Regions from separate parts of the Arthrobacter sp. B0316-1-20 genome, predicted to be linked through region 1. Evidence: riboswitches for the same ligand, from Rfam matches in the RefSeq annotation. Region 1 holds a riboswitch; the other holds the start of a gene.
The links. A riboswitch is a leader RNA that binds a small molecule or an ion and turns the genes downstream of it on or off. The one in region 1 is predicted to bind S-adenosylmethionine.

Region 2: it holds a riboswitch for S-adenosylmethionine, as region 1 does, so the genes downstream of both, AC5RW2_RS25485 (methionine ABC transporter ATP-binding protein) here and AC5RW2_RS13955 (hypothetical protein) in region 1, are expected to answer to the same signal.

What each region holds. Positions count from the first base shown of each region.
Region 1 is NZ_JBNHHC010000007.1:184,747-189,947, forward strand. Features, by position in the region: gene AC5RW2_RS13945 (PIG-L family deacetylase) at 1-1,422, shown strand, start outside; gene AC5RW2_RS13950 (glycosyltransferase family 2 protein) at 1,431-2,228, shown strand; gene AC5RW2_RS13955 (hypothetical protein) at 2,290-2,646, opposite strand; SAM riboswitch class IV at 2,676-2,806, opposite strand; gene AC5RW2_RS13960 (VOC family protein) at 2,886-3,275, opposite strand; gene AC5RW2_RS13965 (GAF domain-containing serine/threonine-protein kinase) at 3,410-4,762, opposite strand; gene AC5RW2_RS13970 (DMT family transporter) at 4,914-5,201, opposite strand, start outside.
Region 2 is NZ_JBNHHC010000018.1:29,220-34,420, reverse strand. Features, by position in the region: gene AC5RW2_RS25500 (DUF1206 domain-containing protein) at 1-787, shown strand, start outside; gene AC5RW2_RS25495 (MetQ/NlpA family ABC transporter substrate-binding protein) at 828-1,751, opposite strand; gene AC5RW2_RS25490 (methionine ABC transporter permease) at 1,777-2,469, opposite strand; gene AC5RW2_RS25485 (methionine ABC transporter ATP-binding protein) at 2,466-3,533, opposite strand; SAM riboswitch class I at 3,648-3,738, opposite strand; gene AC5RW2_RS25480 (LLM class flavin-dependent oxidoreductase) at 3,818-5,201, opposite strand, start outside.

The DNA of each region.
Region 1 (5,201 bases):
GCCGGAACCCCGGAAGCCGCGTGGCAGGCGGCGAGCATCGACCGGTTGGCTGCGCTGGCAGGAGACGTGGTCCCGGGGCGCGGCTGCCGGCTGGTGGTGGCCGCCGCGCATCCCGACGACGAATCACTCGGCGCCGCAGGACTGATTCATTCCTCACTGGTCCGGGGAGCGGATGTGACAGTGCTGCTCTGCACCGCCGGCGAAGCCTCACATCCGGAATCGCCCACGCACTCTGCCGCAGACTTGCGCAGGCTGCGGCTGGCCGAGTTCCGCGCCGCCATGCAGGCGTTGGAAGCTTCCGCTCAGGCTCAGGCTGAGCATCAGGTTCGTGCCCAGGCGCAGGTTCACATCCAAGACAAGCCGGAGGACGAGACAGGCGCCGGCCGGCTGGAATGGACGTTCCTGGGCATCCCGGACGGAATGGTCGGCCAGCACGCCGACGCCCTGGATGCAGCCTTCGCCGAAGCCCTGGCTGGCCACACTCAGGCGGTCGTTGCTGCGCCCTACCGGCAGGACGGTCATCCGGACCATGAAGCCGTAGGCCGCGCGGCGGCCCGGTCGGCAACAGCCCACCGGGCGGACCTGTTGGAATTTCCGATCTGGTACTGGCACTGGGCAGATCCGGAAGCCGAGACGAGCTGGACTAACTGGCGGATTTTGCCGCTGTCGGCGCAGGACGTGGCGGCCAAACAGCTGGCCCTGGCCTGCCACGTCTCGCAGACGCAGCCGCTGTCCACCGCAGCCAGCGACGAAGTGCTCCTAGGCGAAACGTTTCAACAACACTTTGCCCGTGAAGTTGAAGTGTTTGCATGGATCCCGGCTGGTTCCGCCGGATCGGAGCACGCCGAGGACATCTTCGACCGGCTGTATCGCAGCGACCCGGACCCGTGGAACTACGTGTCCAGTTGGTACGAACGCCGGAAGCGTGTTGTCACCTTGGCCGCCCTCCCGGCCGAACGGTACGGCAGCGGCCTGGAGGTCGGCTGTTCCATCGGCGTGCTGACCGCCGCGCTGGCCGATCGTTGCGACCGGTTGGTGGCGGTGGACGCCAGCAGCGTTGCACTGGACCAGGCGGGCGGCCGGCTGGCGGACCGTGACAATGTGGAGCTGCTGCAGGCGAAACTGCCGGCCGAGTGGCCAGCCTCGGCCATCAACGGCATCGACCTGGTGGCCCTTTCGGAAATCGGCTATTACCTGACCGGTAAGGAGCTGCGGGAATTGCTCCGGCAGGTGCAGGAAGAGCTGAACCCCGGCGGGCACTTGCTGCTGTGCCACTGGCTGCACCCGGTCGACGGCTGGGAACTGGACGGCGAACAGGTCCACGCGCTCGCCAAGGAATCCACCGGCTGGGACGTGGTCACCCTCCATCGCGAACGGGACTTCCTGCTGGAAGTGCTGCAAGCGCCGAAGCGCGCCCAGTGACCGCCGCCATGGTTGCAGGAGTGGCCGCCGCACCGCTCGCGGGTCCAGCAGCGGGTACACCGACAGCCTCTGCCGACGGGGAAGGGGACACTGCACCCAGGTTGCGGCACATCGCCGTTGTCGTTCCGGTGCACAACGAGGAGCAGATGCTTGGAAGATGCCTGCGCCGGCTGCGGCGGGCCATGGACGTGCTCCGGGCCCGGCAGCCACACTGCAGCGTGAAGCTGGTGGTGGTGCTGGACCGGTGTACCGACCATTCGGCCCAGATCGCCAGGCAGGCGGCCCGGGCGGACGGGCGGATCACCGTGCTGGCGGGCGACTATGGCTCTGTCGGGGCGGCACGGGCGGCCGGAGTCTCCGCCGGGCTGGAAGCCGACGGCCGCGACGAGCAGACCTGGCTTGCCTGCACTGACGCGGACACCCTGGTGCCGGATGACTGGCTGACGTCCTTTGCCCGGCTGGCCAACGCCGGAGCGGACGCGGTGGCCGGCACCGTGGAACCGGAGCCGGCCAGCCTTGCACCCGGACTGCTGCGCGCCTGGCGCGACAACTATACGGGTCAGGAACCTGGCACCAGGGTGCACGGCGCCAACCTCGGCGTACGGGCGTCGATGTATCTGGCGGCCGGCGGGTTCCCGGCGCTCGCCGAGCACGAGGACGTCCGGCTGGTCGAAGCCATCCGGTCGCTCGGCGGCACGGTGCTGCCCGCAGCGCATCTGCAGGTCACCACGTCAGGCCGGCTGCAGGGCCGGACTCCGGGCGGATTTGCCGGGTACCTTGCCAATCTGGAAGCGGCTAGCCAGTAAGGCGCCGGGCCGAAGAGGCGCGGAAGCGCACAGCTAGACGCTCAGCGCCGGTGTGTTTGGGCTAAGACCGGCACTCCGATGCCTCGCCAACCCATCCCAAGGTGAAGAACCGCTGGTCCGCGATCGTCTCGATGGTCAGTAATCTCCACTGTTCGTACCACTTGATGTCTCCGCAGGGGAGGGCCAGTGCCTCCGCGACGTCCGCCGTGTCATGGTGCCAGCAGTGTCGTTCCTCCACAGCGCCGAAGAGGCGCACTTTCCCATCTACCTCCAGACGAACGGTCACTGGAACTCCGGCATCGTCTCTCAGCGCCTTCCGGATCTGGATCCTATGGACTTTGTGTCCCGGAAGGAATACCGAGCACCGTTCCGTTCTGATCTGAGGCTCGTTATCGGCTCGGTTTTCATAGGTGGCCACGTCAGTTCCTTTTCCACAGTCCGCCACGGCGGACGCTCTTGCCCGCTCCAGTTGGAGACGGACCGCTTCTTCATCCGAACCACCCGTGAGGTTGGGGTTGGTGTGCGGCCATGTCGGAGCATCTGCCCTCTCGCCGGAGGGCGGCGCGCATCTCGTGAAGCTGTCTCTAACCTAGCGCCCGCTGCTGACAGAATGGCGAGCCATCCCTAGACCGGCCAGCAGTTTGACGCGGGGTGAGCTCAGGATCCCGGACGGGCGCGCAGCATCTCCAGATAGTGCGGGTTCTGCATGACGCCCAGGACGTTGCCGAACGGATCGACCACCGAGGCCGTGATGAAGCCGTGCCCCCGCTCGAAGACCGGCTCCAGTTCCTTCGCGCCCTTCTCCAGCAGCCGCCGATGGGCGGCCTGCACATCGTCCACATGCCAGTAGAGGATGGCGCCGCCCGGATCTATCCCGTGTCCGGCCGGAGCGTGCCGTGTGTCGATCAGGCCGAGCTCATGTTGATAGTCGCCGATCCGGAATTCGGCATAGCCCGGCTGCTGGAAATACGGCTGGGTGCCCAGCAGGTCCGAATACCAGGCCACAGCCGCCGGCAGATCGGCGGTCCAGTAGCTGACCGTGCTCATTCCTCGCAGCATGGGAGCCCTCCCGGTCGATGGCCAGCGCCGCACGCGGGGCGGTTCGCGGTGATGCTGGGACGCTACCGCAGATCGCCCTCGCTGTCTGCCCTTCCCGGTGACACCACGGACCATTCGGTCGACTAGACCGCCAGTGGCTCTTCCGCAAGGTGCCGGCGGCTTTCCAACCTCAGCTCCAAGTCATTCATGACCACGGCGGCCAAGTCCTCCAGTGTCAGCGTGTCCTCGGCGCTGAACTCGCGCGGCTCGAAGTCCAGGATGCACAGCGTGCCGAGGTTGTAGCCGTCCCGGGTCTTCAGCGGGACGCCGGCGTAGAACTTCAGACCGAAGTCGCTGGCGACCAGCGAGTTGGTCAACGCGCGGGGGTCCGCCGGCGCGTTGTTGATGATCCACGGCCCGTTCTGCAGGATCGCCGACGCGCAGAGCCCAGGCTCCCGGTCGATCTGCTCAATATCGAGCCCGTGGTGCGACTTAAACCAGATCCGGTCGTGGTCCACCACACTGACAATAGCGATGGGGGCCGCGAAGAGCCGGGCGGCCAGCGCCGTGATGCGGTCGAAGGCGCCGTCCGCCGGAGTGTCCAGGATGTTGTAGCGGTGGACCGCTTCCATCCGCTGTGGCTCATCGGCCGGGATGATCGAAACGTCCTTGTACCGGCCGCGCCGCGATTGCGACAGATCGGACAGCATCAACGCCACCTCGCGGCCGGTGGGCCGTGCCTCTGGCTCGCGCGCGGTCATCGCGGTCAGCAGCCGCTCCCACTCCGACCCCAGCGTGGCCGGAATCACCGGATCGCGCAAGAGTCGCGCGACGGCAGATTCCAACGGCGGCCCGGAGAACGCGGCCTGACCGGTCAGACATTCCAGCAGCACCAAACCCAGCGAATAGATGTCGCTGGCCGGCCCTATGGGTTCGCCCATCGCCTGCTCCGGGCTTAGGTAGCCGGCAGTGCCGTAGATGCCAGAGACATGGGCATCTTCAGAGATCACGACGGCGACGCCGAAGTCGGCGAGTTTGGCTCGCAGACGCGACCCGCCGTCGTCGTAGTTGAACAGCATGATGTTCCCGGGCTTAACGTCCCGATGCACCACGGAGTTGTTGTGGATGTAGGCCAAGCCCTCTGCCAGATCATGGCCGATCTGCGCCACATGCCGCGGCGGCAAGGCACCCTCCGCCAAGCGGGTCTTCAGGTCTGCGCCTTCGATCATTTCCATGACCAGGTAAATCTGCGGATGTCCGGCTTCGATCCGGTCGATGCCCGCATCCAGAAGGGTTACCAGGTTTCCGTGATTCAGGTGGGCCAACAGCTTGATCTCGGCGTTGTCGTGGCGGAACTCTTCCTCGTTCATCGAGGGGCGCTGAATGACTTTGACCGCCACTTCCCGCCCCAGGACTTGATCTTCCGCCCGGTACACCTTGGCGTTGGCTCCGGTGCCGACGAGCTCCTTAAGCCGGTACCGCCCATCCAGCAGCATGCCGGATCGATCTAGATGAGGCGCCAATGTCTCCTGCTTTCTGGCCGCCCCATGGCGGCACCCCGGCCGTCACTTTGACAGCACCCTTACTAATCGTACGGGCTCGGCATCCCGGACTTGACCAAAACGCGTGGGAAATGCTGAATCGTTATCACTCGTCCGCAGCGACCACGGACCGTTCTTGATAGCGGACGGGCGCCCGCTTGCTCCGGGTGGTGAAGAATATCCCCACAATGACCACCAGCGCGCCGAGGATCTGCATCACGGTGATTGACTCGTCCAACAAGAGGTACGCGCCCAGCATGGTGAACACGGGCACGAAGTTCAGGAACACCGACGCCTGCGAAGCACCCAGCGCGGCGACGGCACGGTTGTACAGCAGCAGGGCGATCACCGAAGGGAAGACGCCCAGGTACAGCAGGCCCGACCACTGGCCGAC
Region 2 (5,201 bases), on a different contig from region 1:
GACAGAACGTGCGGCGGATTCCAAGCAGTTTGAATGGGTGGCGCGCAGCGGTTTCGCGGCCAGCGGGCTGCTGCACGTACTGATTGGCGCGATCGCGCTGCGGCTGGCCTTCGGCGGAGGCGGCGAGGCGGACCAGTCCGGAGCAGCTTCCAGCCTGGCGCAAAACCCGGGCGGGCTCTTCCTCCTCTGGGCAGGAATGCTGGGCGCCGCGGCATTGGCCCTGTGGCAGGCCAGCGAAGCGGTGTTCGGCGGCCGCGGCCTGGAGCAGAAGAAAAAGTGGGGCTACCGGGCGAAGGCTGTGGGCCTGGCCATCGTGTACGGAGCCATAGCGGTGACCTTCGGCAGCTTTGCCCTGGGCTCCGGCAGCAACAGCAGCGAGAAATCGCAGGACGCCAGCACCAAGCTGATGCAGTGGCCGGGCGGAGCTGTGGTGCTGTTCCTGATCGGCGCGGTGATCATCGGAGCCGGAATCTACTACGTGGTCAAAGGCCTGTTCCGGAACTTCCTCGCCGACCTTAAGCCGCTGCCCCCCGGCGGCGTCCGCACCGGCGTGACCTGGCTGGGCATCGTCGGCTTAGCCGGCAAGGGGCTGGCTTTGTTTGTGCTCGGGCTGCTGCTGGCGGTCGCCGCGGTGCAAAACGACCCGCAGGACGTGAAGGGCCTGGACGGCGCGCTCAAGGCGCTCCGCGAGCAGCCGTTCGGACCCGCGGCGCTGGCTGTGGTGGCCGTCGGGCTGATCTCCTACGGCCTGTATCTAGGTGCCCGGGCGCGTTACGCGAAGATGTAGAGCGGCCCGGGCACCCGCCAGCCTGGCGGAGCCGGCCCAGCTACTCCGCGGAAACAGGTGTGAGCACGTCCTTGACCAGCGGATCGTCCGTGCCGGCCAGGTAGTCCTCCAAGCGCGGATCGGAGAAAATCTCGATCAGCTTCTTGCTCTCAGCGGTGTCCTTGAACTGGGTGCCGATCACTAGGCGGGAGGCAAAAGTCTTGGGTGCGGCTGGGAACAGGATGCCCTTGTCGCGGCCGATCTTTCCGGCGTCGAACTGGGAGACGTACCCGATCGCCGCGTCGACCGAATCGAGCATCCGCGGCATGGCCAGCAGGTCGGCTTCCTTCAGCTCGAGACTGCGCGGATTGCCGGTGACATCGCGGATCTTCGCGGTGCGAGGCTCCACTGCCGGATCGAGTTTCAGTAGTCCCTCGCGCTGCAGCAACCAGAGCGCCTGCCCTTGGTTGGCCGCATCGTTTGGCAGCAGCAGGACAGCGCCTGGCGGCAGGTCCTCGACCGACTTGTAGCGGGTGGAGTAAAGCCCGAAGCCCCATTGGAAAAGCTCCACCGTTGGCGTCAGTTCGATGCCGCTGGCGTCCGCCGACTGCTGCATGTACCACTGGTGCTCGAAGATGGTGGCGTGGAACTGTCCCTCGGCCACGGCGCGGTTGGCTTGAATCGGATCCTGCAGGCCCACGGCCTCAAGCTTAACGTCGTAGTCAGGTGCAATCTTTTCGGCGACGAATTTGAGGATCCTTTCCTCGCCGGCCATCGCCGGTTCGAAGTGGACCTTCAACGGCGAGGCGACCTCGCCGTCGGCAGCGGCTGCGGTGGCCGGCCGGGACTGCTGCTGCACCAGCGACAAGCCCAAAACCAGGGCGGCGACGACGGCGATCGCCGCGATGCTCCATGGCAGGGCGGTGGACTGCTTGCGCAAGGTGAAACCGTGGTCGTGACCAGACCCGGTGGACGGTGTGCTCATGTGTGGTGCTCCTGGTTTTGTTCGATTAAGGGCGCAGCAGGGCGCGGGAAATGCGGTCGCCGGCGAACTGCACCAGCTGGACGGTGATGATCAGGACAACGATGGTGGCTGCCATCACGTGGGTATCGAACCGCTGGTAGCCGTACGTGACGGCCAGGTAGCCGATGCCGCCTGCTCCGATGGTTCCGGCGATGGCTGAGTATTCAATCATCGAGATGGTGTTAAGCGTGATCGCCGAGGTTAGGCCGGGCAGCGCCTCCCGCAGCTGGGTCTGACGGATGATTTGCCCGGTGGAACTGCCGGTGACCAGGCCGACGGCCATGTTCTCGCGAGGCAGGTCGTTTAGCGCGTTCTGCACCAGCCGGGCGAAGAACGGAATGCCGGCCAGCGTCATGGGGACAACAGCCGCGGCAATGCCGATGGTCGTTCCGGTGACCCACTTGGTTAGCGGGATAATCGCTGCCATCAGCACCAGGAACGGCAGCGAGCGGCCCATGTTGACCAGCCAGCTGACCACACCATGCAGGCGCGGCCGGGGGAACAATCCGCGGCTGTCCGTGTTGTACAGCAGCACGCCGGTGGCGCCGCCAACCAAGATCACCAGGACCATCACTATGCCGACCATCGCCCAGGTTTCCCCGTAGGAAGGCAGCAGCAGCCCGGGCAGGTCCGCCCAGGGCGTGTCCAGCCCGACGGCCGCTGTTTCGGCGGGCCTCATGCGCGCACCTCGATCTTCTCGTTGGCTTCGTGTTCTGCCGCGGCCGACGGCGGCGCTGTTGCCGGCCGTGTGCCGGCCGTGACTGCCGCAGGGCGATCCGCGACCAGGCCCAGTCGTTCCAGATAGGCGCGCACCTCGGCCTCCGGCCGGCCGGCAACTCCGATTTCGGCCCGGCCAAGCACCGATTCGCCGTGGGCTTCCACCGAACCGCCCAGCAGCGCCACGCGTACACCCAGGCCTGTGGACAGCCGGGTGAGCCACTCCGGGTCCACCGGACCGTGCCGGTAGGAGATGGACAGCGCATAATCAAACCCGACTGGTAACGGCAGCGCCCGCACCGGCAGCAACTGGCGGCCGGCACCGGAACCCGGGTCCGCCACGAGCGCGCCGATCGGCCCGTATTCTGAAACCCGTCCGTTGGCCAGCACGGCCACCTGGTCGGCGACGTGGCGCACCACGTCCATTTCATGGGTGATCAGGATGACGGACAGTCCCAGCTCTGTGCGCACATCGTCCAGCAGGTCTAGGATCTGCTGGGTGGACTCCGGATCCAAGCCGGACGTTGATTCGTCGGAGAGCAGGATCCTGGGCCGAAGCGCCAGGGCCCGGGCGATGCCGACCCGCTGCTTCTGGCCGCCGGAGAGCTGGCCCGGATATGCATTGGCCTTGTGCAGCAGGCCCACCCGGTCCAACAGCTCGGCTACACGGGCCTCGATCTGCGGATGCACCACGCCCAGATTGCGCAAAGGAAGCGCAACATTTTCGGCAACCGTCATCCGGCGCAGTAGTGCGGAGTGCTGGAAGATGGTCCCGATCGCGCGGCGTTCGCTGCGCAGTGCCTGGCCGGACAGTGCGGACAGGTCGCGGCCGTCCACCAGCACCTGCCCCGAAGTTGGCTTTTCCAACAGGGAAATGCAGTGCGAGAGGGTCGTCTTCCCGGCCCCGGATGGACCGACGACGGCGGTAATCTCCCCCTGTTCAATGGTCAGGTTGATGCCCTTGAGCACCTCCGCCGTCCCGGTGCGTGTGGTGTAGCTTTTGTGCAGGTCGCGGATTTCGATCATCGGGGTCCGCCTGCGCTATAGCGTTTCAAACTGCTCCTCAAATTCGGGGAGCCCCGGGGCACGGCCCATCGCGACGGCGCACGCATGGCGCCGCCGGAACGATCCGGCGCTGGTTCTCCATCGGTTCTGGCATTAGCACCGTGCGGCAATTGCCGGGTTGCTGCGGCGTCGTCGAGCCAGATCTCTCAGCCGCTCTGGATGGTTCTTATCGACGGCGGTGCGCTGCCCGGGAGGGGCGGCACACCGCCGTCGTAATTCAGGTGGTTCTTAGCTGAACGCCGAGGTCAGCGGACCAGGGAGTTCTCCAGCCGGAAGCCGGCCGCGCGGTGGTTCCCGGGCAGCTTGTCGCCGCGGCCGAAGAGCTTGTTGCGCAGCGTTCCCGGCGCGTACTCGGTGGGGTATGCGCCCAGCTTCTGCAGCTCCGGCACCACGTATTCCACGACGTCTTCGAAGGTGCCCGGAGTGATGGCGTAGGCCAGGTTGAAGCCGTCCACGTCGGTCTCGTCGACCCACTCCACCAGCTTGGCGGCGACGTCCTTGCCGGAACCGACCGTGATCGGGCCGAAGCCGCCAACGCCGACCCATTCCGCCAGTTGGCGGATGGTCCACGGCTTGCCGCTGTCGCCGGAGGCCTTCTGGAAGGTTTCCACCGAAGACTGGATGGCGTTGGACTTCACGTTCTCGCCGATCACGTCGTCCGGGCCGTAGGTGGACAGGTCCACGCCCATCCAGCCCGAAATCAGGGCCAGCGCGCCGTTGACGTCCGCGTAGGACTTGTAGTCCTCGAACTTCGCCTGGGCGGTGGCGTCGTCCGGGCCGGTCACCACGGTCTGCATGGCGTAGATGCGGACGTCGTAGCGGCCACGGCCGGCGGCCTCAGCGGCGTCGCGGATCTTCTTCACCGATGCCGCGAGCATTTCCTTGGTGGGGCAGGTGACGAACACGGCTTCGGCGTTTTCCGCAGCGAACTGGGTGCCGCGCTTGGAGGCGCCGGCCTGGAAGATCACCGGGGTGCGCTGCGGGCTCGGTTCGGTGATCGCGATTCCCGGCACCTTGAAGTACTTGCCCTCGTGCCGGATTTCATGCACCTTCGCCGGATCCGTGAAAACGCCGGACTCGCGGTCCTTTACCACGGCGTCGTCTTCCCACGAACCCTCGAGCAGCTTGTAGATGACCTCAAGGTATTCGTCGGCGTGGTTGTAGCGCTCGTCGTGCTCCAACTGGTCTTCCTGGCCCATGTTGCGGGCGGCCGAGGGCAGGTAGCCGGTCACCACGTTCCAGCCGACGCGGCCGTTGGTCAGGTGATCCAGCGTGGCCAGGCGGCGGGCGAACGGGTACGGGTGCTCATAGGCGGTTCCCGCGGTGACACCGAAGCCGAGGTTCTCGGTGACCGCTGCCATGGCCGACACCAGCATGAACGGATCGTTCACCGGGACCTGGGTGCCGGCGCGCAGCGTCGTCTCGTTGGACGAACCAAAGACGTCGTAGGTGCCGAGCACGTCGGCAATGAACAGCCCGTCGAACAGGCCCTTCTCCAGCACTTTGGCTAGATGCGTCCAGTAGCCGATGGTGTTGTAGGTGGCGGACTTGTCCTGCGGGTGGCGCCAGAGGCCGGGTGACTGGTGGCCCACGCAGTTCATGTCGAACGCGTTGAATCGAATGTGGCGC